Regions from separate parts of the Paenarthrobacter sp. 10L412 genome, predicted to be linked through region 2. Evidence: predicted binding sites of a transcription regulator. Region 2 holds the regulator's gene; the other holds the start of a gene.
What was found. Region 2 encodes HrcA, which represses chaperone genes, less so after heat shock. Its sites were predicted from a motif close to TTNGCACTCGNNNNNNNCGAGTGCNAA; they were not measured.
Positions count from the first base shown of each region.

Region 1: a site for HrcA is predicted at 16,334-16,360, ahead of groL (chaperonin GroEL). Genes of this name have one in related genera too.

Region 1 covers NZ_JBFTJT010000012.1:3,495-22,345, forward strand. Annotated here, with positions in the region: gene AC1DD7_RS17140 (beta-ketoacyl synthase N-terminal-like domain-containing protein) at 1-640, shown strand, start outside; gene AC1DD7_RS17145 (methyltransferase) at 1,158-1,844, shown strand; gene AC1DD7_RS17150 (SDR family oxidoreductase) at 1,841-2,572, shown strand; gene AC1DD7_RS17155 (NAD(P)/FAD-dependent oxidoreductase) at 2,622-4,043, shown strand; gene AC1DD7_RS17160 (MFS transporter) at 4,036-5,265, shown strand; gene AC1DD7_RS17165 (condensation domain-containing protein) at 5,262-6,596, shown strand; gene AC1DD7_RS17170 (AMP-binding protein) at 6,593-7,972, shown strand; gene AC1DD7_RS17175 (lipid II:glycine glycyltransferase FemX) at 9,069-10,157, shown strand; gene AC1DD7_RS17180 (peptidoglycan bridge formation glycyltransferase FemA/FemB family protein) at 10,263-11,576, shown strand; gene AC1DD7_RS17185 (threonine/serine ThrE exporter family protein) at 11,605-13,092, shown strand; gene AC1DD7_RS17190 (siderophore-interacting protein) at 13,099-13,938, opposite strand; gene AC1DD7_RS17195 (uracil-DNA glycosylase) at 13,991-14,758, opposite strand; gene AC1DD7_RS17200 (DUF3263 domain-containing protein) at 14,868-15,203, shown strand; gene AC1DD7_RS17205 (LytR C-terminal domain-containing protein) at 15,252-15,872, shown strand; gene AC1DD7_RS17210 (cold-shock protein) at 16,063-16,266, shown strand; gene groL (chaperonin GroEL) at 16,580-18,205, shown strand; gene AC1DD7_RS17220 (RNase H family protein) at 18,401-18,851, shown strand, end outside.
Region 2 covers NZ_JBFTJT010000010.1:232,782-242,295, forward strand. Annotated here, with positions in the region: gene AC1DD7_RS15720 (PhoH family protein) at 1-281, opposite strand, end outside; gene AC1DD7_RS15725 (GerMN domain-containing protein) at 713-1,585, shown strand; gene AC1DD7_RS15730 (16S rRNA (uracil(1498)-N(3))-methyltransferase) at 1,631-2,404, opposite strand; gene dnaJ (molecular chaperone DnaJ) at 2,407-3,534, opposite strand; gene hrcA (heat-inducible transcriptional repressor HrcA) at 3,586-4,593, opposite strand; gene AC1DD7_RS15745 (DUF3097 domain-containing protein) at 4,776-5,627, shown strand; gene AC1DD7_RS15750 (DUF4870 domain-containing protein) at 5,763-6,176, shown strand; gene hemW (radical SAM family heme chaperone HemW) at 6,207-7,436, opposite strand; gene lepA (translation elongation factor 4) at 7,437-9,290, opposite strand.

The DNA.
Region 1 (18,851 bases), on a different contig from region 2:
GGCCAGGAAAATTGACAGACCCACCTACGAATTGTTCCTTTGCGGTGGAGCGATGAGCCGGACGGGGAAGGTTCGTCCCTTCACGAAGCACCGTGATGGAATGCTGCTGGGAGATGCCGCGGGCGCGGTATTGCTCACTTCTTCGAAGCCGCCCGGTAACAGTATTCGTGTAGAAGGATGGGGGATCAGCGGAGAAGGTCATGATCCCGTTCGCCCACACCCATCTGGGCTTGGCATGGCGTTGGCTATCCGGTATGCACTGGCATCCTCCGGAAGAACTGCCGGCGAGATTGATGTCATTAGCGCACATGGCACCGGCACGCCATTGAACGATGCCTCGGAGAGCGCTGCCTACGAGGAATTGTTTGGATCTGATCTTTCAAAGGTTCACGTCTCGGCGTCCAAGTCCAAGACAGGCCATGCGTTGGAGGCCACCGGTGTGTTGGAACTTTGTCTCCTTGCCCACGGCCTCAGGACAGGCGTCATCCCGGCTTCATCGGAAGATGTTGTACCGGATCCTGGTCTGGGGGTTAGACCCTTATCAGAGACGGTCCGATCCAAAGGGTTGAGTGTTGGATTATCGGTCAATGCCGCATTCGGTGGCGCTAATGCGGCAGTTCTTCTGGCGGGGGCAGCCTGATGAGTCAACGAGGTGGATGGAAAATGTCCGAAGCCCAATCAGGCAGAATCCGTGCGAGAAGGGCTGGCGAACTTCCTGGCTTTAGCGAGTCACGGCATTCACACGCCGTTGCAGCTGTCGTGGAACTTGCACTGAAGTCCAGCGGGAGGCGTGCACTGCGGCACGAACATGATCAGCCGTATGCCCTGGTTTTGTTGGCTGACAGTTGGGATTCTGGCCTGGCGCACTCTATTGATCGTCGGCTGGCTGCCGATGAACGAATCTCCCCCTTGCATCTTATGCAATCAGTTCCCAATGGTGTTCTGGGCCGGTTGGGGCAGATTCATGGGAATTCCGGACCCATCTTCACTGTGTCCTTGGGAGACGTTCATGACGAGGGAGAGGTTGAGCGACTACTTACGAGAGTCCTTCATAATGGCCGACCGTCCACAGCTCTGATCATCGACGCGCCCATGAGCTACGAGACGGCGGAATCGCGTTGCTTGTGGCAGTGGGCCCATTGGGCTGAGGTCCAACCATGAGCCTGAGCATCCGGGACCTGACGAAGGTAGAACTGTTACGACGCTCAAACGCTTTGCGTGTCCAGTACCAGGACTTTGAAATGTTTGGCAGGACATGGATCCTGGCACCTGGGGTCTTTTCACCAGTAACGGATGAATCTACTGAGATCTTCACTCGGGCTGTACTGGCCCACCACCCACATCACTTGATCGAAGTGGGGGCAGGGGCCGGTGTTACCGGAATCAGTGCTGCCCTGGAGCTCGGAACAGAAGTTTCGGCCACAGACATTTCGCCACAGGCAGTCCATAACACCACCCTGAACATCGAAATGCATCAGGTCCAGGATCGAGTGGCGTGCTATCAAGGTGACCTTCTCAGCCCGCTGTCCAAAGTTGAGAATGGCATAACAGTGTTCTGGAACAGCAACTTCATTGATGCAATTCCCCCGAAGCCCGGAGATCTCACCGATGCCTTTTATGATCCAGGTTACCGGACTCATAAACGTTTCTTCAATCAGTGTGCAATTAGATGCGACAAGAAATCCATAATTCTTCTTGGGTTCTCATCTTTGGGTAATTCAGTTCTTTTGGAGCAGAGCGCAGGATCTGCCGGGTGGTTTGTAACGAACATTGAAGCGGAAAGTAGCAGACGAAGTCGCGGTCTCGAGTACCAACTCTTTGAATTTCGTCGGAGAGAGCAATGAGAGAGCAACCCAACCCCGAAAACAGGGACGGCTTGGTCTTCCTCTCGGGGGCAACGGGGGCCGTGGGTAGCGCTGTGACCGAAGCGTTGGTCGCTGCAGGTACGAGAGTGGTCTCATTTCAACGTACCGTCTGTCGCCTAGAAGGCGTCGAGTCCGTGATCTGTGACTTTGCCGATGACGCTTCTGACATTGCAATAGCGGACGCTCTCACTAAGTTTGGTACTCCAGACGGTGTCGTTGTGAATTCCGGCATCGCTCAAAACGGGCCCGTTGCGTTCAGCCCCACCGAGGCCTTTCGAGCTGTGATGAACGTAAACGCTATTGGCTCGTATCGGTTCATTCAACCCATTGTCCGAAAGATGATGCTAAGGAGGCTCGGTTCCATTGTCTTCGTTTCCTCAAGCTCAGCCCTTACCGGATCGGCAGGGCAAGCGAACTATTCGGCCAGCAAAGCAGCGTTGATTGGGTTGGCGCGATCGTTGAGCCTCGAGGTCGGTCCGTACAACATCCGAAGCAATGTTCTGTTGGCGGGATTGTTGGACGGTGGTCTATCGGTCGCCATGGGAGCCCCCGCCAGAGCGGAGGTCCTGAGCAGAACAGCGCTCAGACGCGCTGGGGCGCTCGAAGAGATCGCCGACGCGGTTGCGTGGTTACTGTCCGACAAATCGACCTACGTCACAGGCGCCTGTATCCCTGTGGACGGCGGACTGAGCATGGGCGGTACATAGCACCTTGTGAGACGAATGTCGTTTATTGCTTTATTGAGGGAGAACAGAAGTGGCAGATGTAGTTGTTGTCGGTTCGGGTGCGGTGGGGCTCATGACTGCCTACCGCCTGCAAAAGGCAGGGCTTGTCGTTACGCTATTGGGCGGTGATCGGCCGGGGCAAGCCTCAAGTGTGGCAGGGGCCATGCTCGGGACCTTTGGGGAGGTGGTCTCGACTACGCTGGGCACCGAGCATGGTCGTGCAAGATTTGAACTGGACTTGAAAGCCTCTCGGGCGTGGAGTTCCGTCCTCGAAGAAATCGCCGATCAGTCAGGCAGGCTCCCGGATCGTCACATTCTGGCCAATCAAACTTTGATGATCCACAACACGGCCGGCGCCGCACGTGTTGACGACGATAATTTTGCGGCGGTTGTCTCGGCCCTGAGAGAGTTCGGTGGCAGATTCACTGAGGAAGATCCGGGGCGTTTTCAATTGAGTCCGCATCAGCCTCTTAGGCCGTTGAGGGCCCTCATGATTCATGGCGAGCTGGCGATCAATCCGATGACATGGATGGAAGACCTTCATGCCTCATTTGTGAAGGCCGGAGGGACTTTCGTGGAGAAGCGGGCTTTGAGGCTCTTTGTCCAAGGCGGGAAAACGGTTGGGGTCGTGGATGATCGGGAGGTTGTGTGGTGGGCGGACCGCACAATTCTATGTGCGGGGGCTTTTACTCAACAGATACTGGAGAATACTCCTGAGGTTGGGCCCACTATGCCCATTTTCTCGGGCGCAGGAGTCTCCGTTGAAGTTGATGAGGCGCCCCAGTTGATTCCCTCAACGGTTATTAGGACTCCGAACAGAGCCTTTGCATGTGGCCTCCACGCGGTCCCGCGCGGCGATGGGCGTTGGTATCTTGGCGCCACGAATCACATCGTGGCAAAACCCGTCACCAAACCGCTATTGGAAGACGTTACATTCCTGCTCAATTGTGCGGTAGAACAATTGCACTCCGGTTTCGCAGCGAGCAGATTGTCTTCGCTAAGTACAGGCAATCGACCTGTTGCCGTGGATGGCTTTCCATTGGTGGGACACCTTGGTCTGAAAGGTCTCTTGATCGCAAGTGGCACCTATCGGGAAGGGGTGCATCTTTCGCCCGTCATAGGTGACTATCTGCTCGATCTAATCATGGAACGAAAGACCGAGGCAGAGTGGGAGGTCTTCAACCCTCTGCGACTTCCATACTCGGGGAAACGGGCGGAGGTCATCGAACAGACAGTCCAACATGCCCTGGCCACAGGGGATGAATTCGGCTGGCGAATACCAGCAGTGCTTCGAGGAGATCTGGAGCAGACCTACCGAGCCCACTTCAATTCTGTCCTGGAAAGGCTTGACTGCGAGTTCGTTCCCCCGCCGGAAATTCTGACAGTGCTGCACAGGATCCCATCACTTTTTGTCCAGCTGCGCAGATACTATCGAAGGCTGGCGAATGGATGAGCGCCGGACGACGCCCATAGGTGGCTTGGTACTGAGCCTCTTCGTGACGCAAGTGGGCACGGCGATGACTGCCGTAGGGGCTGCTTTGCTTCTTGTTGACAGGTTTGGCATCGGGCCCGAAACCGGGCTGGCTCTTGCTATACAGGTCGTGCCGAATATTCTCCTCGGACCGTTCGTCGGTGAGCTCGTAACCAGATGGGACCCACGCGTGGTTGCCGTTGCCAGTTCTGCGGCCAGCGCCACTGCTGTCATGGCTTATCCGTTTGCCGTAACGCCGCAGCAAGCCCAGATCGTTGCCTTGGTCGTGGGGCTCGCAGTCCTTCCGGGCATTCCCTCGCGGATGGCACTGCGTGCATTCATCGTGTCAAAGCAGGACCAACAGCGGGTCAGCGGCTATATCGTGGCGGGGGAGCGGTTGGCATTGGTTTTGGGACCTCTCGTCGCCACATTGGTGTCACAGATGTGGGGGTATTCATCAGTCTTCTACTTGGAAGCTGTTTTTGCGGTATTCGCGGGGTCGGTACTTTTCACGCTGCCGCCTACTAAGCGGCCACGACAGGACAAGGAACGTGAGGGAAGGCGCGCCTTTAGTCCCGCCTATGTCTTCAAGAGTTCGGTCCAGTTAGTGATAGTCGATCGCATCGTCGGTGAATACACACTCACTGCAGTCGTCTATTCCGTGGCCGTAGGCTTCAGGCGCTTGGTACTGCCGGCCCTGGCGCTTGTCGGTCTGAGACACGATCCCCATGATTTGGGTCTGCTCCTTGCGGCGCTGGCACTGGGTGGCATTGTTGGGGGCTTGCTGGTTGGGAAAGTGAAGGACGAGGCCGCGGCGGCTTGGTATGTCGGATTGACCCTCATAGAGGCTTTGCTCTGGCTGGTCCCATTGCTGATGCAAAGTCTGGAGGCGGCAGTGGTTTCACTTGTGTTGGTTGGGCTTTGCGAGGGTGCAACGACTGCGGTCTTTTTCACGCAGATCCAAAAGCGCGTTGATTCACGTGAGATAGGCCGCTATTTCTCGTTGCTTAGCCCTCTGACTGACGCTGCCATCGTCGGTGGCCTCCTTCTTGCCACGTCGCTGAAGCCGCCCACTCTGGCCTGGCTGGGGCCAGCATTCATAGCAGCCTGCATCGGGGTGCCATTGACCCTCTGCTGGAGAATGCTTCGGGACGCCGCCCGGGGACTGCGCATTTCGGCTAACGGAATGAAGGACCTGCCATGAAGACAAAAGGCCTCGAAACCAGGCTACGTCCGTACGGTGTTCAACTGGAACTGCTAGCCCGGGCTGGCGTGGATCATGACGGCTTGGCGCGTTTTCATCAATTTCCCAAGGCTTGGGAGGCCTTCGAGATCGAAGGACATCTGGACCCTGCGAGACTTGAACGCGCAATCGAGCGGGCTTTTCAAGGCACAGACACATTGACCAGCCCCATCCCGGGCTACCCGCCGGGCCGAGTCGCCCCTGCACGGCACGGCACCCATTGTGTCGACGACCGCGCAACTGCCCGACAGCTGTTTCGGCAGACGGTTGTCCAGCTCGCATATGACAGGAATGATTTGTTGGCCGGTGCTCGGCCGTGGAGCCTGCTAGTCTGCTCCGGATCCTACTCGATCCTCGCCTTCGGTGCGGATCACGCATTTCTCGACGGATACTCTTTGACGCTGCTCCTCAGGAACATCGCTGAAGAATACGGAACAATCAAAGACAGCCGTGGGCTCGCGGTGGAAGCCTCTTACCTCTCGAGAATCGCCGCAATCCAGCAGGAGGCCGGGTTGGATGACTTGAAGGCTCATGTGAAAAGGTGCCCAGCGCCCCATGCGTCCCTAAGAATGACCGGGGAAATCCAAATTGCTCCTCAGGAGTGGCATGCGCACGACGAGGCCCACTTCACCCTCACCCCAGAAGACTCGCAGAGCCTCATTGAGTGGTGTGCCCGGCACGAAGTGTCTCCCGGTGGCGTGTGGCGCTCCTTGGTTCAGTTTGTCGCTTCGGCGTGGGTGGCGGCACCGTTGCCAGTTCTCTATTCGCGCCTCGGGAGACCATCGCTGAAGTCGTTGCATGTTGTTGGACCACTTTCGGAATCAGTTGTGGCCGCAGCGGTGCCGTTTGTCGATGGCGAATTTGGTTCGTGGGTCGCGGCCGCGGCCGACAGGTCATTGGAGGGTCCACCTCTACACGGCAATTGGTTGAGCGAACTCGTTGGTCAAGGCGGCCTAGACAAGTATCGATTGGTGTCGTTCAACTACTATCCGCCAGCGCGCGCCACCAGAATGGGGGCGGCGGCCATCGCACAGTCAGCTGATCCCGAACTTGTCGCGGGTCTCACGTCGAGGGAACCCGTTCAGTTGGAGAAACGCAATGGCATCGTTGTAACCGTCTGCCGTACGCGGGAGGGCCTTTTTGAAGTTTGGCTGCTTGCGGACCCTCGCATTGTGGGGCCCGCGGTTGACTTTGGTCGTGCATTGAACGAGGCCTCGAAATCGCTTGCGAAGGGACTGAACGTCAACGACGTAAAGTCGCGAATTCGCGGCGTCCTTGAGGGGAAGCGATGATATTTCAACCATTTTCAGATGGGTCCATGAAGAATGGGCGTGACCTGGCCAGGTTCATTGTCCATCAGGCACAGTCCGGTCTACTGCTTAGTCGCGGCAAAGGTGAAGCCATCCGCTTGCTGGACGCAATCGCCACGGCCAGGAGCCTATTGACGCACGCAAAAGTGGCTACGGACGACATAGTAGCCATTCAACTGCGGGATCCTGTTTGGTTCCTTGGTGTTTTGATTCATATATGGGAACGGGGTGCGATCCCCTTTATTGTGGACCATCGTCTGTCGACGCCTGCCCGCGCGGATGTTTGGAAGGCAATTGGTCCGCAGATCGAAGTTGTTCAACATGCTCTCGATGATCATCCTGTGATAAGTCGGTTGCCAAGGCTGCAGTCAACGGCTGATTATTCAGACGTGTTGATGGTCCAACTCACCTCCGGAACCACGGGGAAGTCCCGGCTCGTACGCCGAGACATGGCCAGCGTGCTTAACGAACTGAACGCCTATCTGAAGTTGTCCTATCTCGAGGCGGGCGTCCAGGAAGTGCTATTAGCGTGTTCGCCCGTCCACACCTTCGGGCTCATTGCTGGCGTACTGAGTGGAATCTTTGCAGGCAAGAATCTGGGATTCATGCAGCAGCTGACCAGGAATGAATTGGCACATGGAAGATCCGGATCAGTGGTGTCTCTGATTTCGGTTCCCTCTGTGCTGGAATTGCTGTCACGATTTGGATCTGTCGAGGGCTTGGGGTCAATCCGACATACTCTATTTGCTGGGGAGCGCTTATCTGGAGGCTTAGCGCAAACCCTCGGCGAATCCAGGTGCCGCACGGTCAATGTCTTTGGGACTACAGAGGTGGGGCTCCTGGCCTCAAGTATCGGCCAAAAGGACTTGACTGTACTTTCGTCGTCGGGTACCAGGCAACTCCAAATTTGTGATAACAAACTTGAGGTCGGCATGTTGCGCAGCCCATACGTAGGCGTCAATGAGATCGAAGGGTGGAATGCAGGATGGTTCCGCTCAGGGGATGTCGTGGAACCGGTGGCATCAGCTTCTGATTGCCCTGCCTTTCGCATAGTTGGGCGTCTTGACTCGCAAGTCAAGGTGAGTGGACTTAAAATCAATCTTTCGCGAATCGAGGACGCCGCCGCGAGCACAGGCCTGTGTGTGGGATCGGTTGCCTCTCTGAGTTTAAGAATTGAGCTGTTCGTCGAGCTTGCGGCCGGAGCCGGTCGGAAAGACTTTGAACGGTCCTTGAACTCCCGATTGGAGCCCTGGGAACGGCCTATGCGCATTAGGTACCTTCGCGATTTTCCGCGCACATATGGTGGCAAGGTGCTGAGAGACCGAAACTTGCTTCTGGAAGCGCCCGAGGCGTCGTAACCTCGGACCGTGCAAGAGAAGAAGCCCTGTCCGATCCGGACGGGGCTTCAATGGTTTTCAAGGTTCGCTCTGTGGGTGGGTTTACGGTCGGATCAAGCTCTCGCGGGGACCTGTCCGGGGTTGCATGAATACTAATTTCCTTGACACCGTGTTCCCTCCGGGCTTCGTCGTATGTGATGATCTCGACTATGACACGGTCGGCCTGGTGCTGGTCGTCGGCCATAATCACGAGTCGTAGTGGAACGCGTGCGGACCCCAATGACCCGTCGTGGACCGATTCTTGTAGCGCACGGCCGTGGCACCAAGTGCCTGATTTGGAGCCGAGAACCAGGTCCGCTCCGCCCACTGCGATGTCTTGGGGTTTGGGCACGAAGACTTCACCCGGGACGATAATGGCGGCCCGAGGTGGGTTTCAGAAGAAGACTTGCTCTGTCGCGCTCCGTTGACGTCCGCAGGTCGGCAATGATGTCAGCTACTTTCCGCAGCAATGCCTCGGAGGGATCGGCAGTGCCAGGTATGGACTCTTCACCGCATCAGTCGTCGAGCTCCCCAGCGAGCGGCTCGCTGTAGTGGTCCCGCAGGGCATGGCCGCCGTCTTCCCGTCGTTCGATCCAGAGTGCCGCCAGGATGAACTCTTAGTCGGTGTCGAAGCCGTCCTTGCCGAAGTCGTTTTCTGCTTCCCGGATGGGCGCGGTCCAGACAATTGTGTTGAGGTGTGTACTTGTTTCGTAGGGTGTGATCTTCAACAGCAATTGTCTAGTGCTCCCGGCAAACACCTGCAGCTAGTGGGTGTTGTCGGACAGCAGGAGAATCAGCTCTGTCGGTTGGCTGATCGCGCGATTAGGAGCACGGAAGAAAAAAAGAAGCACTGCGCCGAAGCGCACGGGTTATAGGTGTCCAAAGTGTCATTATTGGACTATTCAATTGGCGGAGGGGCAGCGCTTCGGGGAGGTTGCTGGCCAGCACAACTGCCTCATTCTCACGCCCGCGCCCGGACTCGGCAGCAGAGTCGGGCTATTTTCCTCGGCCCGATAGACTTGAGGCTGCATGTCCGCATGCGCACCCAGCTTTTGAACACTGCACCAAACCCCTGAGATTGGACACGGCCACCTTGCGAGAATTTACCGCCCGCTTTGCCACCGCCGAGGAAATCGATAACTGGGACAAGCACGTCACAGCCAACCCCAATGGCGGCAACATGCTGCAGTCGGACGCCTATGCGGCAGTCAAGGATGGCAACGGCTGGTTGGTCCGCCGGCTCGTCATTGAGGCCGCTGACTACGCCAGCTACAACCTCCTTCTTGAGAAGAAGTTCCCCGTCCTTGGCCGGCTCTGGTACCTCATCAAGGGACCGGACGCAGCCGAGGTAAGCGACATCAAGCCTATGCTGAACGCCGTCGCCAATCTGGCGAAGGAACAGAAGATGAACGTCTTCACCATCAAGATAGAGCCCGACGTCGTGGAGTCACCTGAGGTGTCCGGCCAGCTGAAGGCGGCTGGCTTGGTTAAGGCCCCGAACATCCAATCCAACGATTCCACCGCACTCCTGGACATCTCCGCGCCCGCCAATGAAGTGCTGCGGAGTATTTCATCGCGGGCCCGCAACGCCGTCCGCAGGGCAGAACGTGAAGGATGCGAAGTTCTCCCAGCCGAGCCTGGCGATGAGACCTACCGCAAGCTCTACGCACTGATGCAAGACACAGTGAACGCCAAGGGTGCTATGCCGTTGCGGAGCTACGAGTACTACTCCCGTTTCTGGCACGAATTCTGCAGCCGAGGCCAGGGACACTTCTTCTTTGTCTACGAGGACGGCGCACCCAGCGTCGGTGCTTTCGTGATCAACTATGGCTCCAAGGCAACGTACAAGGACGGCGGCTCCACCCAGAACCGCAAGCAATACGGTGACTCGCATTTGGTCCAGTGGGCAGCTATCCAGCGGATGCAGGATCTGGGCTGCGTTGAGTACGATTTCTGCGGCACGCCGCCTGCCGCCCGGATCAAAGACAAGACCCATCCTCTCTTCGGCATGGGTTTGTTCAAAACGAGTTTCACTAAGACCGTTACGGACTTCGTAGGCTGCTACGACCTCGTCCTCGGACCAATCCGCCATAAGCTCTGGCTCAAGGGTGCAGAGCGCGTCTTCCGCCGGCTGGAAACCATGCGCACCGGCGGACAGTTCTACTGAGAACCGGCACAACTCAACACACTTCAGGCCCGCCCCGGCCACCAACGGGTGCAAATCTATCTAGGTAAGGTAATTTCTTTGACTCCGATTGAGGCTGGAACCGACATGGAATTCGTGATTCTCAGTGACGCTGATTTCGAGACATTCGCCAAGGGACACCCGCAAGGCAGCTTCATCCAATCCGTGGACCTGGCGCGTTTCCAGCGTGCCCGTGGCCAGGAAGTGGAGCTCTTTGGCGTGACCCGGGGCGGCAGCCTGATCGCCGCTGGAAAGCTCGTCTACACCGCCAATCGCTTTGGCTACAAGGTCTGCGACTGCGCAAAGGGACCACTGCTGGACTACAGCGACGCCGAAGCGGTGCGGTTCGTCGTCGAGCAGTTGAAAAAGCATGCGGCCTCCAAGAAGGCTGCTGAGCTGCGGATCTCACCGAACGTCAAGTACATCGCCCGCGACGAAGAGGGCGCGGAGCACCCGGAGGTTGAGGACAACCGCCCACTGCTGAAGGAGCTGGCGGGGCTGGGCTTCAAGCAGCAGGGCTTTGACATGAATTTCGCGAACATCAACTGGATGTTCGTCAAGAAGCTGGACGGGATCGCCGATTCCGAAGAGCTCATCATGGGCATGAACTACCGCACGCGCAAGGCCATTCGGAAGGCCGAAAAGAACGGCGTTTACCTGGAGCAGGCCACGCTGGAAACGCTGGACGACTTCTACAACGCGCTGAGCACTGCCGGCGACGAAAAGGGATTCACGTACCGCGAGCGTGAATACTACGAGCAACTGCTCCGCAACACCTCGGATGAGTTCACCAAGCTCATGATGGCCAAGATCAATATCCCCGAATACCGGGCCTCCATCACTGAGCGCCTGGATGCCGAAGCCAAGACGCTCGCGGACCTCAAGCGCGATGTCGAGGAAACCGGGAGCAAGAAGAAGGCCAACCGCATCAAGGTGGTCCAGGACCTCGTGGACAGCTACGAGAGAAGCCTGAAGGATATTGAACGCTTCCCCGACTCTGTTGGCGTGGCTACCGTTGCGGCGATCCACTTCGCTTGCTCCGGCGATGAAATCGTGTGCGTGATCGGCGGCACTGTCCAGGACTACATCTACTTCAACGGTGCAACGTCGCTGTACTGGGGCATGATGCTCCACGCGCTCAACAATGGCTACTCGCGCTACAACTTCTATGGCACGTTCGGCATTCAGGGCCAGGATGAAACCGGTCACGGCGGCTACGAATTCAAGAAGGGCTTCGGCGGCGAAGTGGTCCAACTGGTGGGCGACTTCGTGACGCCGGTAAATCGGCCGGTCTTCACCGCATACCAGGCGGTCAGGAAGCTTGCAGCTGCCGCCAAGACGGTACTGGCAAAATTGCCGGAGCCCGGAAACCTGCTGAGGAAATTCCGGGGGAAGAACTAATCAACGAAGCCAAAGGGAGGAACACTGCGTGACTGAACGCCCTGAGGGCTCCGGCGGCAGGCCTCACACTGACGGCTTGCCCAAGACCCAGCCGATGCGGCCATCGCAAATCCGGCAGAACGCCAATGCCAAACGCATGCTGATGCGCTTGGTGCAAGGCGATAGCCCGCCCACTGCCCCCATGAACATCGTGGACCGGCTCGCGGGCAGTCCCTACGCCAACCCCACTATTCAGGTGGTCGGCGTCGACGCCTCAGCGCGCAAGACCATTGACTTCGCCCTGCATCTGGCCGAAGTCATGTTCCGCTACGGCGCAGGCGCCCTTGAAGTTGAGACCAGCATGATTGCCGTAACTGCGGCCCTTGGCTTGAAGAACGTTGAAGTGGACATCACCAACCAGTCGGTGGCCATCAACTATGCGCCGAAGGACCAGACGCCCATCACGCTGTTACGGGTGGTGCGCTCGTGGACCAATAACTACGCTGGCCTCGCCCAAGTGCATCAACTGGTCACGGACATTGTGGCCGGGGGAGTTGGCCGCGACGAAGCAGTCCGTCGATTGAATGACATCGTCCGCAGCGCCAAGCCCTTCCCTCGCTGGATGGTCACGGTTGCCTTCGCTGTTTTCGCCGCGGTGTTCGTGGGCGTCCTGGGTGGTGGTCCGGGCGCATCCGCCTTGGCCTTTGCCTCCAACCTGCTGATCAGCCTGGTTGCGCGGCAGCTTAGCCGCTGGCGCACGCCGGACTTCTTCATCACGATGTCGTGCTCGTTCCTCGTCACGTTTATCGCCCTCATGCTGCGTTGGGCGGGTGCGGACATCGCTCCGTCCATTGTGGTTGCGGGCGGGATCCTGTTGTTGCTTCCGACAGGCAGGCTAGTGTCTTCCGTGCAGGACGCCATCAACGGCTTCCCCGTCACGGCCGCCGGACGGTTCCTCTCCACGTTGCTCACCTTCGGCGCGATCGTCGCCGGCATCGCCGTCGCCGTCGTGGTGGGGACCCTCATGGGCAGCGAAGTCCTGGACGTCACCAAAACATTCCCGGATGCGTATCCTTTGTGGGGCCAAGCCATTCTGATCGCGATTGCGGTAGTGGCTATCGGGGTCACCGAACAGACGCAGATGCGTCTGTTACTCCCGACGGCGGCCGTCGGCTTGGTTGGCTTCTTCGTCTTGTGGGGTGCCACCACCGCCGGGTTTGGCGACCGCTTGTCGCCGGCAGTTTCGGCTGTGGCCATCGGCCTGCTGGCTCGGGTAGTGGCGCTCAAACTTGGCGCTCCCCAACTTGTAGTGGCTGTTCCGGCCGCGCTCATTCTGCTGCCCGGCCTGACTATATTCCGTTCAATGTATGTATTGACCATTGAGGAAGCGGACATACTTCAGGGTGCCGGGGGGATGCTGAATGCAGGCGCGATCGTCCTGGGAGTCGCAGCAGGAATCGTCCTCGGCGACAATCTGGCGCGACCCCTGACGAAGGGCCTATCCAGCAACGAGCGCCGCAGGGTACGGCGCCGCTAAATCTGACTAGATCTGTCCTACGGGGAGCTTCTTCTCGGCCTGGAAAACTTCCTCTACCCGGCCCTGGGCCCAGTAGCCGGAGAGCGAAACCTGAGAACGCTCCAGGTCGCGCTGGGAGAAGAAGATCTGCCGCAGGCCCTTCATGTAGCCCCTTTCGCCATGCGCAAAGACATCAACGCGCCCGGGCAGCCACTGCATTTCGCGAAGTGCGTCAAGCAGCAGCTCGCTTGATCCGGCCAGCGCCCCGTTGCGCTGCAGCCAGTGGAGTTCCAGGCCGGCAGGAGCAGAGATAGGCAGGATGTCCTCGGCGCTGTCCACCTCGAGGAACGCGTATCCGCGGGCTTCCGGGGCGAGAGCCTCTATGCAGGCTGCGATGGCTGGAATCGCGGCGTCATCGCCGGCGAAGAGGTGCCAATCGGCGTCGGGCGCGGGATTGTAGGCGCCGCCGGGGCCGGTAAAAATCAGCGAGGCCCCAGGTTCCGCTGCCGATGCCCAGGGCCCTGCCAGGCCCTCGTCGCCATGGACTACGAAGTCAATCGCCAGTTCCCGTTCTTCAAGGTTCACCCAGCGGATGGTGTACGTCCGGGTGTGCGGCCACTGCTCACGCGGCATCGTCTCGCGGATGGCCCACAGGTCCAGCGGAAGTTGGTAGTCAACGCCGGGCTGCGGAAAAACGATCTTGACGTATCGGTCCACGTATTCGTTGTTCGCATAGTCGCTGAACCCTGGGCCGCCGGCGACGATCCGCACCATGTGAGGTGAGAGCCATTCTTTGCGCAGGACGGTCAGGTTAACCTGCGGGCGCGTGTTCCGGGTGGCGGACGAAGAGACGGGGAGAGCAGCCATGTAGGCAAGCCTAAGCTAATTCGTTGGGTGCCACCTGGGTATGAGTCGAAGGTTACAAGATGGGTAGTTCCCAATTGACGGGCTCTGCGCCCTGTGCCGACAACAGTTGGTTGGTTCGGCTGAACGGCTTGGAACCAAAGAACCCACGGGATGCCGAAAGGGGACTGGGGTGCACAGAAGTGATTGCCGGTGTGCCATCCAGCAGCGGCATGACCGCTTCGGCGTCCTTCCCCCACAGAATCGCCACCAGGGGGCTCCGGCGTCCCGCGCCGTCGGTCCGATCGGCTACCGCCCTGACGGCCGCCGTCGTGATTGCCTCCCAACCTTTGCCACGGTGTGAGCCAGCGCTTCCCGCTGCGACACTAAGGACCCGGTTCAGCAGCAGGACGCCTTGGTCCGTCCAGGCCGTGAGGTCGCCATGGATGCGTGGCGGGAGCCCGAGGTCGTCGTGGAGTTCACGATAGATATTTGCCAGGCTCCGGGGGATCGGCCGCGTATGCCGCGAAACGGCAAAGGAAAGCCCGACGGCGTGTCCCGGGGTTGGGTACGGATCCTGGCCAAGGATGAGTACTTTGACGTCAGCCAGTGGTCGGCGGAAAGCCCGGAGAAGGTTGGTGGCTGGAGGAAGGACTTGGATGCCTTGGGCAGCCTGACCCGCAACAAAGGCCAAAGCCTCACGGAGTTGGCCTTCCACGGGTCGCAACGCGTCCGCCCAATCAACGGCCATCAGCTCTTCCAAGGGTCGGTCAACAAGCTCGTCGAAGCCCGGATCGGCAACGCCGGCGGGTTCCAGGTCAAACAGTGCATCCTCACCAGTCACCCTGTCATTGTCTCCTCCATGGCATCGGCGGTGCGAATGACAGCGTTGTTATTCGCCCGTAACATGGGGGTAGGACATTTTCCCCCCAACCAGCGTCAAGGAGTGTGCCGTGGCAGAACCAGCACCGGAACCAATGGCGCCGCAGTCTACCGGTTTGGCACTTGAAGACCTGGCGGCCGAGACCCGCAGCGACTCACCTCTAAGTGACCGTGATCAACAAATGTTGGCCTTGGAACGGCAATGGTGGAAGTACGCCGGCGCCAAGGAACAGGCGATCCGGGAGCTCTTCAATCTCTCCGCCACGCACTATTACCAGATCCTGAACGCACTTATCGATACGGAAGATGCGTTGGCCCACGATCCCATGCTTGTGAAGAGATTGCGTAGACTACGTACGTCGCGCCAACGTGCGCGGACAGCGCGCCGTTTGGGGTCCGACGCGTAAATCGCCCGGCTGATAGTCAGCAGCAACCAGCAAGGACAAGGCTTCACCATGACCAAATTTGCCAAGGATGAATTCGACCGGGTCCCACAGAACAGCTCCCGGCAGGGGGTGCACCGTGACGCCCAAGAGACAGTCCGCCCCAATCTGTGGCCGGTCTTGACCGTAGGAGCCGTAGCCCTGGTGCTGGGACTCGTCGCTTTCCTGATACTTCCGCGGCTTGGCCTGGTGGCCCCCGGTGCGTCCACAAGCGTTTCGACGCCGGCGCCCCAGCAGAGCGAAACCTCCCCCTCTGCTGCACCTACCGAATCAAGCAACGCCCCGATCGCTTCCGGTGAGCCGAGCCCGGGGACCACACCTTCGGGCGAACCTTCCGCAACTCCTTCTTCAGCGCCCGTGGACAAGACCGTTGCGGTAGCCGTCTACAACGGCACGGGTACGGCTGGCCTCGCCAGCCGTGTCGCAGGACTGGTCCAAGGCGATGGCTGGACCCTGAGAACTGTGGGGAACTGGGGTGGCCTGCCGCAGCAGTCGTCCGTCGTCTTCTACAACGTTCCCGGGCAGAAGGCGAACGCAGAAGCGCTGGGCAAGCTCCTCGGTATCAGCGCGGTGGTTGAATCTCCTGAAATACAGCAGCCACTGGTTGTTGTTGTGGGACCTGGCTACCAGTAATTTCGCTGAATTTCGGCAGTTTTTCAGTAGGTTTCAGCCCCGAAAGCCGCAACTCGGTTAAGCCTCAATAACAAAAGTCATGGTGGGCCCCTCGGCAGCAGCGCGCAGATAGTGACTGTGGTTACAGTGGATTGATTCCGGTCCGGAGATCCCGGCAACCGGTCTTGGCTACTGTGAAAGTGTGGGCATCATGGCTTTGGGAACCGTCAAATGGTTCAATGCCGAAAAAGGGTACGGCTTCATCACTGTGGATGACTCCGGCGACGACGTCTTCGTGCACTGGTCCGCTATTCAGATGGAAGGCTTCCGTGCCCTCGAGGAAGGCCAGCGGGTGGAGTTCGAATTAGGCGAAGGCCAGAAGGGTCCGCAGGCGGAAAGCGTCCGCGTTGCATAGTCCTTATCCCGGTCGCGTCAGCTAACGGCTGAAACCCCTTTGTTTATAGCGCAAAGTGGCGCTTCTGCTTGCACTCTCCCCGGTCGAGTGCTAATTATTGATTTAGCACTCCTACGCTTCGACTGCTAACTGCGCCCCGGTTTACGCCGGGGGCGGATGGCTCTCGGAACGCCAGGAGGATCAAGAAACACCTTGGTGGGGTGAGGTCCGGAGCGCGGGGCATACAGAGGCCGCAAGCAAAGGACCGTCCGTCGCGGGCACCCCATCTGACAGGTTCCTTCTTAACGACTGTCCCGAAAGGACTACCGCCGTTATGGCCAAGATCATTGCATTTGATGAAGAGGCACGCCGCGGCCTCGAGCGAGGCCTGAACATCCTCGCCGACGCCGTCAAGGTCACCCTCGGCCCGCGTGGACGCAACGTCGTCCTCGAAAAGAAGTGGGGCGCCCCCACGATCACCAACGATGGTGTTTCCATCGCCAAGGAGATCGAGCTGGACGATCCTTACGAGAAGATCGGTGCTGAGCTGGTCAAGGAAGTTGCCAAGAAGACGGATGACGTCGCTGGCGACGGTACCACCACCGCTACGGTTCTCGCCCAGGCATTGGTGAAGGAAGGCCTGCGCAACGTTGCCGCCGGCGCCGACCCGCTGTCCCTCAAGCGCGGTATCGAGAAGGCTGTTGAGGCAGTCATCAAAGAACTGCTCGCCTCTGCCAAGGAAATCGAAACCAAGGAAGAGATCGCAGCCACGGCTTCCATCTCCGCCGGTGACCCGGAAATCGGCAGCCTGATCGCCGAAGCCCTGGACAAGGTGGGCAAGGAAGGCGTCATCACGGTCGAGGAGTCCAACACCTTCGGCCTGGAGCTCGAACTCACCGAAGGCATGCGCTTCGACAAGGGTTACATCTCCGCTTACTTCGTCACTGACGCTGAGCGCCAGGAAACGGTCCTCGAAGACCCGTACATCCTGATCGTGAACTCCAAGATCTCCAACGTGAAGGAACTCGTCACGGTCCTGGAGAAGGTCATGCAGTCCAACAAGCCGCTGCTGATCATCGCTGAAGACATCGAGGGCGAGGCCCTGGCCACCCTGATCGTCAACAAGATCCGTGGCACCTTCAAGTCTGTAGCCGTCAAGGCTCCGGGCTTCGGTGACCGCCGCAAGGCACAGCTCGCCGACATCGCCATCCTCACCGGTGGCCAGGTCATCTCGGAAGAAGTTGGCCTCAAGCTGGAGAACGCTGGCCTGGAACTCCTCGGCACCGCCCGCAAGGTTGTTGTTACCAAGGACGAGACCACCATCGTTGAAGGTGCCGGCGACGCCGAGCAGATCGCGGGCCGTGTTGCCCAGATCCGCGCCGAGATCGAGAACTCCGATTCCGACTACGACCGCGAGAAGCTGCAGGAACGCCTGGCCAAGCTGGCCGGCGGCGTTGCAGTCATCAAGGCCGGTGCCGCAACCGAAGTTGAGCTCAAGGAACGCAAGCACCGCATTGAGGACGCAGTCCGCAACGCCAAGGCTGCTGTTGAAGAAGGCATCGTTGCCGGTGGTGGCGTTGCCCTCATCCAGGCTGGTGCCAAGGCATTCGCCAACCTGAACCTGCAGGGTGACGAAGCAACTGGTGCCAACATCGTCAAGGTTGCCATCGACGCTCCGCTGAAGCAGATCGCCTTCAACGCTGGCCTCGAGCCGGGCGTTGTTGCCGACAAGGTTCGCGGCCTGCCTTCCGGCCACGGCCTGAACGCTGCCACGGGTGTCTACGAAGACCTGCTGGCTGCCGGCGTCAACGACCCCGTAAAGGTCACCCGCTCGGCTCTCCAGAACGCTGCTTCCATCGCTGGTCTCTTCCTGACCACCGAGGCTGTAGTTGCCGACAAGCCTGAGAAGAACGCTCCGGCTGCCGGTGGCGACGACATGGGCGGCATGGGCGGCTTCTAAGCCTCCTAAGCTGTAGCGTCACGCTTCAGAGCAAACGACGGCGGTCCTCACCATTTGGTGGGGGCCGCCGTCTTGCTGTGCCGCCCAAGTGAGTAGCAGGTCAGGCCGTTCTGAGTGCTCAGAACGACATGTGCTGCTACTTACTTGGGTGCTGGCACGCTTTCAGTGTCTGTGTGGTCTGGCAGGATTGAAGGCATGACGATTATTGCTGCCGCCGATGGCTCTGCCCTCGGCAATCCTGGGCCGGCCGGTTGGGCCTGGTATGTTGACGACTCCTGTTGGCGCGCAGGAGGTTGGCCCCACGGCACCAACAACATGGGCGAGCTCATGGCTGTCCTGGACCTGTTCCGCTCCACTGCCCACGTACCGCAAGAAGAACTGCTGATCCTTTGCGACAGCCAGTACGTCATCAACTGCATCACTAAGTGGATGCCCGGGTGGAAGCGGAAGGGCTGGCGCAAGGCTGACGGAAAGCCCGTCCTGAACGTTGACCTCCTCAAGGACATCGACCAAGCCATTGTCGGACGCAAATACACGTTTGAATGGGTCAAGGGGCACGCCGGACACGACCTCAACGAGGCAGCAGACGAGCGCGCACGCGCCGTAGCCACCGCTTTCCAGCAGGGCACGGCCGCTCCAATCGGAC
Region 2 (9,514 bases):
ACCAGTCCGCGGACCTCCTCAAGAAGGCGCATGATACGCGGTATGACCGTGGACGGACCGGACATGGACAATTCATTGCCGCGAACGTGGAAATTGACGTCCGGGAACTGCTCCTCGATGTAGCGCAAGGCTTCGTCATGGCTGCCCAATGAGTGAACCATCTGATCGGAGTTGTCGAACGTGACGATTTCCGTGCGCGTGCCCGGTAAGGTGTGCGGGAACTCGGTGGTGGCTGGGTTCCCGTTTCCGGTCCGCAGCCGCCCATTCAGGGATTCACTCATAGTGGTGGCCGTACGGCCTCTTCTCCTCCGGTCGGATCACAGTTGGTCCATCGTTTCGACAACGGGACTGGCTCAACCGCCAGGCCATATGCCGGAATGCCTTCAATCCTACGCCAGCCCGGCAGACCACGGGCGTTCGCCCGCGCATCCTCCCGTATCTTCCCCGCGGGGCCATCCGTCGGCTGCGACATTTTGTCTCAACTCGGCATCAAGCGGGTATCAATCCTGTTTCAGTTGCCGCCAGTACCCGCAAACCCGGCCAGCCGCCGTCGACGATATGCCAAGCTGGCAGAGCGGGTAGTCAGACTACGCGCGTTCGACGGGCCGGCGACAACCACCGGCCACCAAGGCAAGGAACCCCCATCGCGCAGTCAGTAAGACATCAGCCCGGCGGGCGAAAGCGGAAAAAGTCCGCCGTCGCAGCGCCTGCGATGCTTGCTGTCCTTTTGTTGACCGGCTGTATCGCCAACGGTGGACCCACGCAAGCTACCTCCAGTGCGCCGCCAGTCAGCGTCCAGGAAGCTCCGGCCAGCAATGCTCCCCTGGAGACCACCCAGGCGTCCACTAAGATCCCGGTCTACTGGATTGGGCGGAGCAAGGAAGATGTGTACCTGTATCGCGAATTCAGGGACATCTCCGGCGATGGAAACCCGGTCACCACGGCGCTGCGCATCATGATGGCCGAAAAGCCGCTGGACCACGACTTCTTCACCCCGTGGCAAGACCCCGGCAGCCTGGCAACATCCATCTCGGGCAAGAACGTGATCACCGTTGATATTTCCCGGGATGCCTTCAACTCCAACCTTGATGCGGGCATGGCGCAACGGGCTGTACAGCAGCTGGTTTACACGGCCACGGCAGCAGCCTCGTCGTCAGGCCTGATCAACTCCGGGCAGCAAATCCAAGTGGTCATCCTGGTTGACGGTCACACGGATTTCATGGCATTCGGCCAGGTGCGGCTCGGTCAACCGATGGCCAGGGATGCTTCCTTGGTGGCGCCACTATGGATCATCGATCCGCAGGAGGACACCTCCCTGCCCGCCGGCGCCGTTAAGTTCAATGGCCGCAGCACTGACAGCTCCAAGCCGGTCAGCTGGCAGATCCTCCGGGACAACGGCAATGGCGAAAAGGCCAGCCTCCTGACCGGCCAGACAAAAGCCACAGGAGAACCGGGACAATTCGGCGTCTTCTCGTTCAGCGCGACCCTGAAACCAGGGAAATACGAATTGCGTGTGTCCCAGGTTCAGGACTCCGGGCAAGCAGACACCTCCACCACGGATACGCGGCTTTTCAGCGTCGGCTAGAGCCGGCGTCCGTTAGGGACGACGCCGGCTCGCAGGCCACACGGCCTACCAGCGGCCCAGGACGTCGGAGGCGAGTACGACGGCGGCGGGTCCCGCCGTCGAGGACCTCAGCACGTGGTGGCCCAAGAGAGCCGTGACCGCCCCGGCGTCGCTGAGGCGGGTTACCTCGCGCGGCGAGATGCCACCTTCGGGCCCTACGATCAAGAGGACTTCACGCGGCGAATCCAGCCCGCGGCCTTCAGCCACGATGGGCGCTTCAAGGACGGTCCGCAAAGGGTTCTTGGCGTCCTCGTGAAGGATCACGGCCAGGTCCGCGGCAGCAACAGCCTTTGCCAAAGCCGCGGAATCCAGAATAGGACGCACCTCCGGTATCCATGCCCGGCGGGCCTGCTTCGCCGCGGCAGTGACCACAGACTGCCACTTCGCGTGGGCCTTCGCAGCGCGATCCCCCTTCCAGCGGACGATGGATCGCTCAGCCTGCCATGGGATAACTGCGTCTATGCCCAGTTCGGTGGCCGTCTCAATGGCCAACTCGTCGCGGTCACCCTTGGCCAATGCTTGGACAAGGACCAAACGTACGTCCGGCTGGTCTTCGAAAATCACACCGGAGGCCATGACGGACAAACTTCCAGGGCCGACCTCTGCCACCGTGCCTGTCAGGCGGGCTCCTGCGCCATCGGCAATGTCCACGGCTTCACCGACAGTGAGCCTCTTCACCGTAACGGCATGCCGGGCTTCTGCACCGTCGATGACGAACAACGCGCCCGGCTCAACACCGTCCAGGCTCCCGGCAGGCGTGAAGAAAACGGGGTTGCTCACCGCTACAGGTTACCGAGCTTGTCCCGCAGCTTGGCGAACATGCCGCCGCTGGCCACGAGTTTGCCTTCGCTGAACTGCTCGCCGCGCAACTTGGCAAGCTGCTGCAGGAGCTCTTCCTGTGCCGGATCCAGCTTGACCGGTGTCTCAACGTGCAGGTGCACCTTGAGATCGCCGCGACCGTAGCCCCTGAGGTGGGTAATCCCCAAACCGCGAAGCGTGATGACCTCGCCGGACTGGGTGCCAGCCTTGACGTCGATCTCCTGGGGCCCGTCGAAAGTTTCCAGGCTCAGTTCCGTACCCAAGGCTGCTGCCGTCATGGGAACGCTCAAAGTAGCGTGCAGATCGTCGCCTTCGCGGATGTAGGTGGAGTCACTGTTGACGCGGATTTCTACATAGAGGTCACCGGCAGGTCCGCCTGCCGGTCCCGCTTCGCCCTGTCCGGAGAGCTGGATCCGCGTCCCTGTGGCAACGCCGGCAGGTACCTTGATGGTGAGGGACCGGCGGCTGCGGATGCGGCCCTGCCCGTTGCACTCGTTGCAGGGATCCTTGATGACCGTACCGAAGCCCTCGCAGGAACCACATGGTGCGGTGGTCATGACCTGGCCCAAGATGGATCGAACGGCCCGCTGGACTTGGCCACTGCCGCCACAAATGTCACACCGCTCCGGGTGCGTGCCTGGCCGGCAGCAGCTGCCATCGCACGTCGGGCAGACGACGGCCGTGTCAACTTCAAGCTTCTTGTTGACACCAAACACGGCATCCTTGAGGTCGATGCGGACGCTGATCAGCGCGTCCTGGCCCCTGCGAACACGGGAGGCCGGACCAGCGTGCCCGCCGCCACCGCCGAAGAAGGTATCGAAGATGTCCTGGAACGCGAAGCCCTGGCCGGAGTAGCCACCACCGAAACCGTTGTCAGTGCCGTTCTCGTTACCGGTGGCATCGTAGACGCGACGCTTTTGGGGGTCGGACAGCACTTCGTAAGCATGCGTCACGGCCTTGAACTGCTCCGCGACGTCCTCCCCCGGGTTGACGTCCGGGTGAAGCTTGCGCGCCAACTTGCGGTACGCCTTTTTGATCTCTTCCCCGGTGGCTTCCGGCGAGACTCCCAAAACGTCATAGTGGCTGCTCAAAGTCGGTATCTCTTCCTTGTTGTTACTGCGATTCTTATCTCGGGCCTGGCGTCAGCCGCCGAGAATGCGGGAAAGGTAGCGGGCCACGGCGCGCACGGCAGCCATGGTGGTGGGATAGTCCATCCGGGTTGGTCCGAGGATTCCCACCTTGGCACCGGAGCCGTACCCCGTTGCCACGACCGATGCTTCTGCCAGGCCGTCATAGGGATTCTCGCGCCCGATGCTCACTGTCACGCCGCGGGGATCATCACCCATGTCCGACAACAACCGGAGCATGACAACTTGTTCCTCAAGGGCTTCCAGCACTGGCCCGATACTCAACGGGAAATCCACGTTTGAGCGCGCAAGGTTGGCTGTTCCGGCCATGACTATACGCTCTTCACGGCTGGTGTCACTCAGGGCCTGGAGACCATGGGCAAGGTGCTGCGCGAGCCCACGAAGGTCCGGCGGACACAACGCAACCACGGACGGCAACACTTGCGGCAGCAGTGCCAGTTGCGTCCCCGCGATGCTGCCAAGGAACCGGGAACGCAGGGCCATCAAGGCCTCGTTGCTTACATCGGAACCGGCCTCGATGACCTTCTGGCCAACGCTTCCGGTATCTGCGATGAGCACCACGAGCACCTGCTTTGGCGCCAGGAGGACAAATTCGACGTGCCGGACCAGGGCCCGGTTGGAGTGCGGGTACTGAACGACGGCGACCTGGTTGGTCAGTTGCGACAGGAGCCTGACTGTGCGCTCAAGGATGTCATCGAGGTCGTCCGGCCCTTCAAGGAGCGAGTGGATGGCTCGACGCTCCGCGGCTGACAACGGCTTGACCTGCGAGATGCGGTCCACGAACAGGCGATAGCCTTTGTCCGTGGGGATGCGGCCTGCGCTGGTATGCGGCGCTGCGATGAGGCCTTCTTCTTCCAGTACGGCCATATCGTTGCGGATGGTGGCGCTGGAAACGCCGAGATGATGCCGCTCCACAAGTGCCTTGGATCCAACAGGCTCGCGTGAATGCACATAATCCTCAACGATTGCGCGCAGTACTTCAAGCTTGCGTGGCTCACTCATTGCAACACCTCCTGACGACTGTCCCGGCCTTTCTCGGACGGATAAATAGCACTCACTTAGCACTCAACATGCCCAAGTGCTAACAAGTCTAGTATGAGCCAGCACGTTGCTAGCATTGAAACCGCCCGCGGGAGTTATTCCCAGCACAACCAGCGCAACCAGCAAAAAGGGGTATGAAGTCCTTGGCTTTCGATACGTGGGGCCCGCAGGATCTGTCCGCTCCTGCCAAACACCAACTCCCCGAGGTAGCCGTCCAGCGCGGGATGGTCCTTGAAGACGTCCAGTCCGGCTGGGTGGGCGAAGTCACCCGGGTGGAGAAATCGGGGGGAATGCACATCGTCTCCCTTGAGGACAGGCGTGGTAAGACCAAGTCCTTCCAACTCGGGTTTGGTTTCCTGCTTGAAGGACAGGCCATCCGTCTCATGCCTCCCGCCCCAAAGGTCCCTGCATCGTCTGTGCAGTCGGGCCGAACGGCATCCGGGTCAGTAAAGGTCCTGGGCCAGCGTGCCCAGGTGGCCAAGGCGAGCCGTATTTGGGTGGAAGGCAAGCACGACGCCGAACTGGTGGAGAAAGTCTGGGGCGATGATCTCCGCCTTGAGGGCATCGTCGTCGAGCCACTGCACGGCGTGGACGACCTCAAGTCAGCTATCGCCGCATTCTCCCCCGGGCCAGGGCGCCGGCTCGGGATCCTGGTAGACCACCTCGTAGCGGGCTCAAAGGAATCACGCATCGCCGCAGAAGCCATGACGGTGCCCGGAGCCGCCGGAAACGTGCTGATCGTCGGCCATCCGTATGTAGACGTCTGGCAAGCCATCCGGCCAAAAGTACTGGGTATTGAGCGGTGGCCGGAAGTTGCACGAGGCACTGACTGGAAGACCGGCATTCTGACCGCTTTCGGTTGGCCCCACGAAACCGCCGAAGACATTGGACTCGGCTGGCAGCGCCTGCTCAGCGCGGTACGCAGCTATGCGGACTTGGAAGCCTCGCTCCTGGGACGGGTGGAGGAAGTCATCGATTTCCTTACCACTCCCTGACTGCCTTGTCCTGATTTGCGTTTCCTGAATTCGCTTTTCCCAGAGACGTAACGGGGCGTTGGTCCCGGGATGACCCGGGACCCAGTATTCTGGGACAGCAACACCGCAGCATCTTTACAGCAAAGGGAAGACACCGTGGCAGAGAACGCTCCTGAAGAACCGGGCAGCGCCGCAGGCCAGCCCCAGTACCATGGCGCGCCCGCGAACGCACTCCCACTGACGGCAAGCGAAGACCGGCAGTGGGCCACCTTGGCGCACTTCGGGGGAATTCTGGGATGCCTGCCGTCCCTGTTGATCTATCTGATCTTCCGTGATCGCGGACCCTTTACGGCGCAGGAATCCAAGGAAGCCCTGAACTTCACGCTTCCTCCGACCATCGCGGCAGTCCTGGCAAATATCCTGGTTCTGCTTCCCGTAGTGGGCAATATCTTCGCAGTCATCGCCACGGGCATCTGGGTAGCACTCACGTGCTTTTCAGTCTCGGCGGGTATTCGTGTCAACCACGGTCAGCCCCACCGCTACAAGCTCAACCTGCGCTGGATCAAGTAGTCCAAGGCTTCCAGCGGATTCTGCCGATGGTTAGTCCGGCAGAATCCTGCGCACAACGGCGTCGGCCAGGAGTCGGCCTTTGAGCGTCAGAACCAGGCGACCCTTGAAGGCCGCACCTGGATCCACGAGTTCTTCAGCGATCAGTCCTGCCATCGCATGGCGGCCAACTTTGTCCAACGCGTCAACGGAGAGACCGGTACCGAGCCGTGCCTCAAGCATGATGCGCTCGACTTCCCGGGTTTGGGCGTCAAGGGTTTCCCTACCAGCTGCCGGCGAGTCTCCTGCAGCCAGCCTGTTGGCATAAGCCGTGGGGTGCTTAACGTTCCACCAGCGGACCCCGCCCACGTGCGAGTGAGCGCCCGGACCGATCCCCCACCAATCGTCTCCCCGCCAATAGGCAAGGTTGTGGCGGCATGCCTGTTCCGGCGTTTTCGACCAATTGCTGACCTCGTACCACGTCAGGCCGGCTTCCGAAATCAGTTTGTCGGCCAGCTCATATTTGGCGGCGTGATCGTCGTCGTCGATTCCGGGAACTTCGCCACGACGGATTTGGGCTGCCAGCTTGGTTCCGTCCTCCACGATCAGAGCGTAGGCGCTGATGTGATCGGGTTCGTAGGACAGGGCAGTCTCAAGGGACAGTTGCCAATCCGCCATCGTCTCTCCCGGCGTGCCGTAGATGAGGTCAAGGCTAACGGCCAGGCCCGCCTCGCGCGCCCACTGGACCACCAGCGGAACGCGGCTCGGGGTATGGGTGCGGTCCAGCACTTTGAGCACGTGCGGTACCGCGGACTGCATGCCGAAAGAGACACGCGTAAAGCCGGCATCAGCCAGCACCTTGAGCGACTCGGGCGTCACGGAGTCGGGGTTGGCTTCGGTGGTCACCTCTGCGCCCGACTCAAGTCCCCACTGCACGACGGCGGCGCGAAGGATACGCGCCAGGTCCTCGGCAGGGAGCAACGTGGGTGTCCCCCCGCCAAAAAATACAGTGCTCAGTGGCCGTTTCGGCAGGCCGGAGGCATCCATGGCCGTGGCTGCAAAGTCCAGTTCAGTGACAGCCGTGCCTGCATAAGCATCCTGCGACGCCCCACCACCCAGCTCCGTGGCTGTGTAGGTGTTGAAGTCGCAATAACCGCACCGCACCGCGCAGAAGGGGATATGCACGTACAGGCCGAATTTGCGGTGCTCGACGCCGGTCAGCACCTGCGGGGGCAACAAGCCATCCGCAGGTGCCGGGTCGCCCAAAGGAAGGACGCTGGGCATCTACTTCTTGGCCTTGTCCTTGGACTCGTCGGTGGTCAGCGCGGCAATGAAAGCTTCCTGAGGAACTTCAACCCGGCCCACCATCTTCATGCGCTTCTTGCCTTCCTTCTGCTTCTCGAGCAGCTTGCGCTTACGGGTGATGTCACCGCCGTAGCACTTGGCAAGAACGTCCTTGCGGATGGCCCGAATGCTCTCCCGGGCAATAATGCGCGATCCGATGGCAGCCTGGATGGGCACCTCGAACTGCTGACGCGGGATGAGTTCGCGCAGCTTGCCGGTCATCATTACACCGTAGGCATAGGCCTTGTCACGGTGGGTGATGGCACTGAAAGCATCCACCTGCTCGCCCTGGAGCATGATGTCCACCTTAACGAGGTCGGCAACCTGTTCGCCGTCGGCTTTCCAGTCCAGCGAGCCATAACCGCGCGTCTTGGATTTGAGGATGTCGAAGAAGTCGAACACGATTTCCGCCAAGGGCAGGCGGTACCTGATTTCCACACGGTCCTCGGAGAGGTAGTCCATACCACCCATAACGCCGCGGCGGCTCTGGCACAGCTCCATGATGGCGCCAACAAACTCGTTCGGCGCCAGGATGGTGGCTGAGACCATAGGCTCGCGGACCTCGGAGATCTTGCCCGTGGGATATTCGCTGGGGTTGGTCACGTGGACCACCTTCTTGTCCTCCAGCGTTACCTCGTACTCCACGTTGGGAGCTGTGGAGATGAGATCGAGGTTGTACTCGCGCTCAAGACGCTCACGGGTGATTTCGAGGTGGAGCAGACCCAGGAAGCCAACACGGAAGCCGAAGCCCAGCGCAGCGGACGTCTCGGGCTCATAGACCAGAGCGGCGTCGTTAAGCATCAGCTTCTCGAGGGCATCGCGGAGCACGGGATAGTCAGTTCCATCAAGCGGGTACAGACCCGAGAAAACCATGGGCTTCGCATCGGCGTAGCCGCTGAGCGACTCCGATGCCGGCTTGGCGAGGTTGGTAACAGTATCGCCAACCTTGGACTGGCGGACGTCCTTAACACCGGTGATCAAGTAGCCGACCTCGCCCACACCCAAGCCCTTGGACGGTGTGGGCTCCGGGGAGCTGACGCCGATTTCCAGGAGTTCGTGAGTGGCACGGGTGGACATCATCTGGATCCGCTCACGCGGGTGCAGCATGCCGTCCACCACGCGAACGTAAGTGACCACGCCGCGGTAGGTGTCATAGACGGAGTCGAAGATCATGGCCCGGGCAGGAGCATTGGCATCGCCCACGGGAGCCGGGAGGTCACGGACGATTTTGTCCAGCAACGCCTCCACGCCCACTCCGGTCTTGCCTGAAACCTTGAGGACATCTTCCGGGTCTCCGCCAATAAGGTTGGCCAGTTCCGCCGCGTACTTCTCAGGCTGGGCTGCCGGGAGGTCGATCTTGTTCAGCACCGGGATGATGGTGAGGTTGTTCTCCATCGCCAGGTAGAGGTTGGCAAGCGTCTGGGCTTCGATCCCCTGTGCTGCGTCAACCAGCAGCACGGCGCCTTCACAGGCTGCCAGGGAACGTGAAACCTCGTAGGTGAAGTCGACGTGGCCAGGAGTATCGATCATGTTCAGGGCGTAGCTGGTGCCATCGAGTTCCCACGGCATACGCACTGCCTGGGACTTGATGGTGATGCCGCGCTCACGTTCGATATCCATACGGTCCAGATACTGGGCCTTCATGTCGCGCTGTTGAACGACGCCGGTGTACTGCAGCATGCGGTCGGCCAGGGTGGACTTACCGTGGTCGATGTGGGCAATGATGCAGAAGTTCCGGATGATGGCCGGATCTGTTGCGGCGGGCACCGGTGCGGTGCGGGCCATGGGAGACACGCAGGATCCTTACTGTCGACACTCGCACGGCAAATCCACCGACTGGGCAAAGGCCAGCCGGGACACGCCGCGCATCTGATCCTCTAGTCTCCCACGAACCGGCCGTTCACCGTACATTCCTGGTTCACCGTGCATTCCTGGTTCACCGTGCATTCCTGGTTCACCGCACATTCCTGCCGGAGCAGTACGTTCCAGCCGGACTCGATGAAACGCTGCGCACCGTT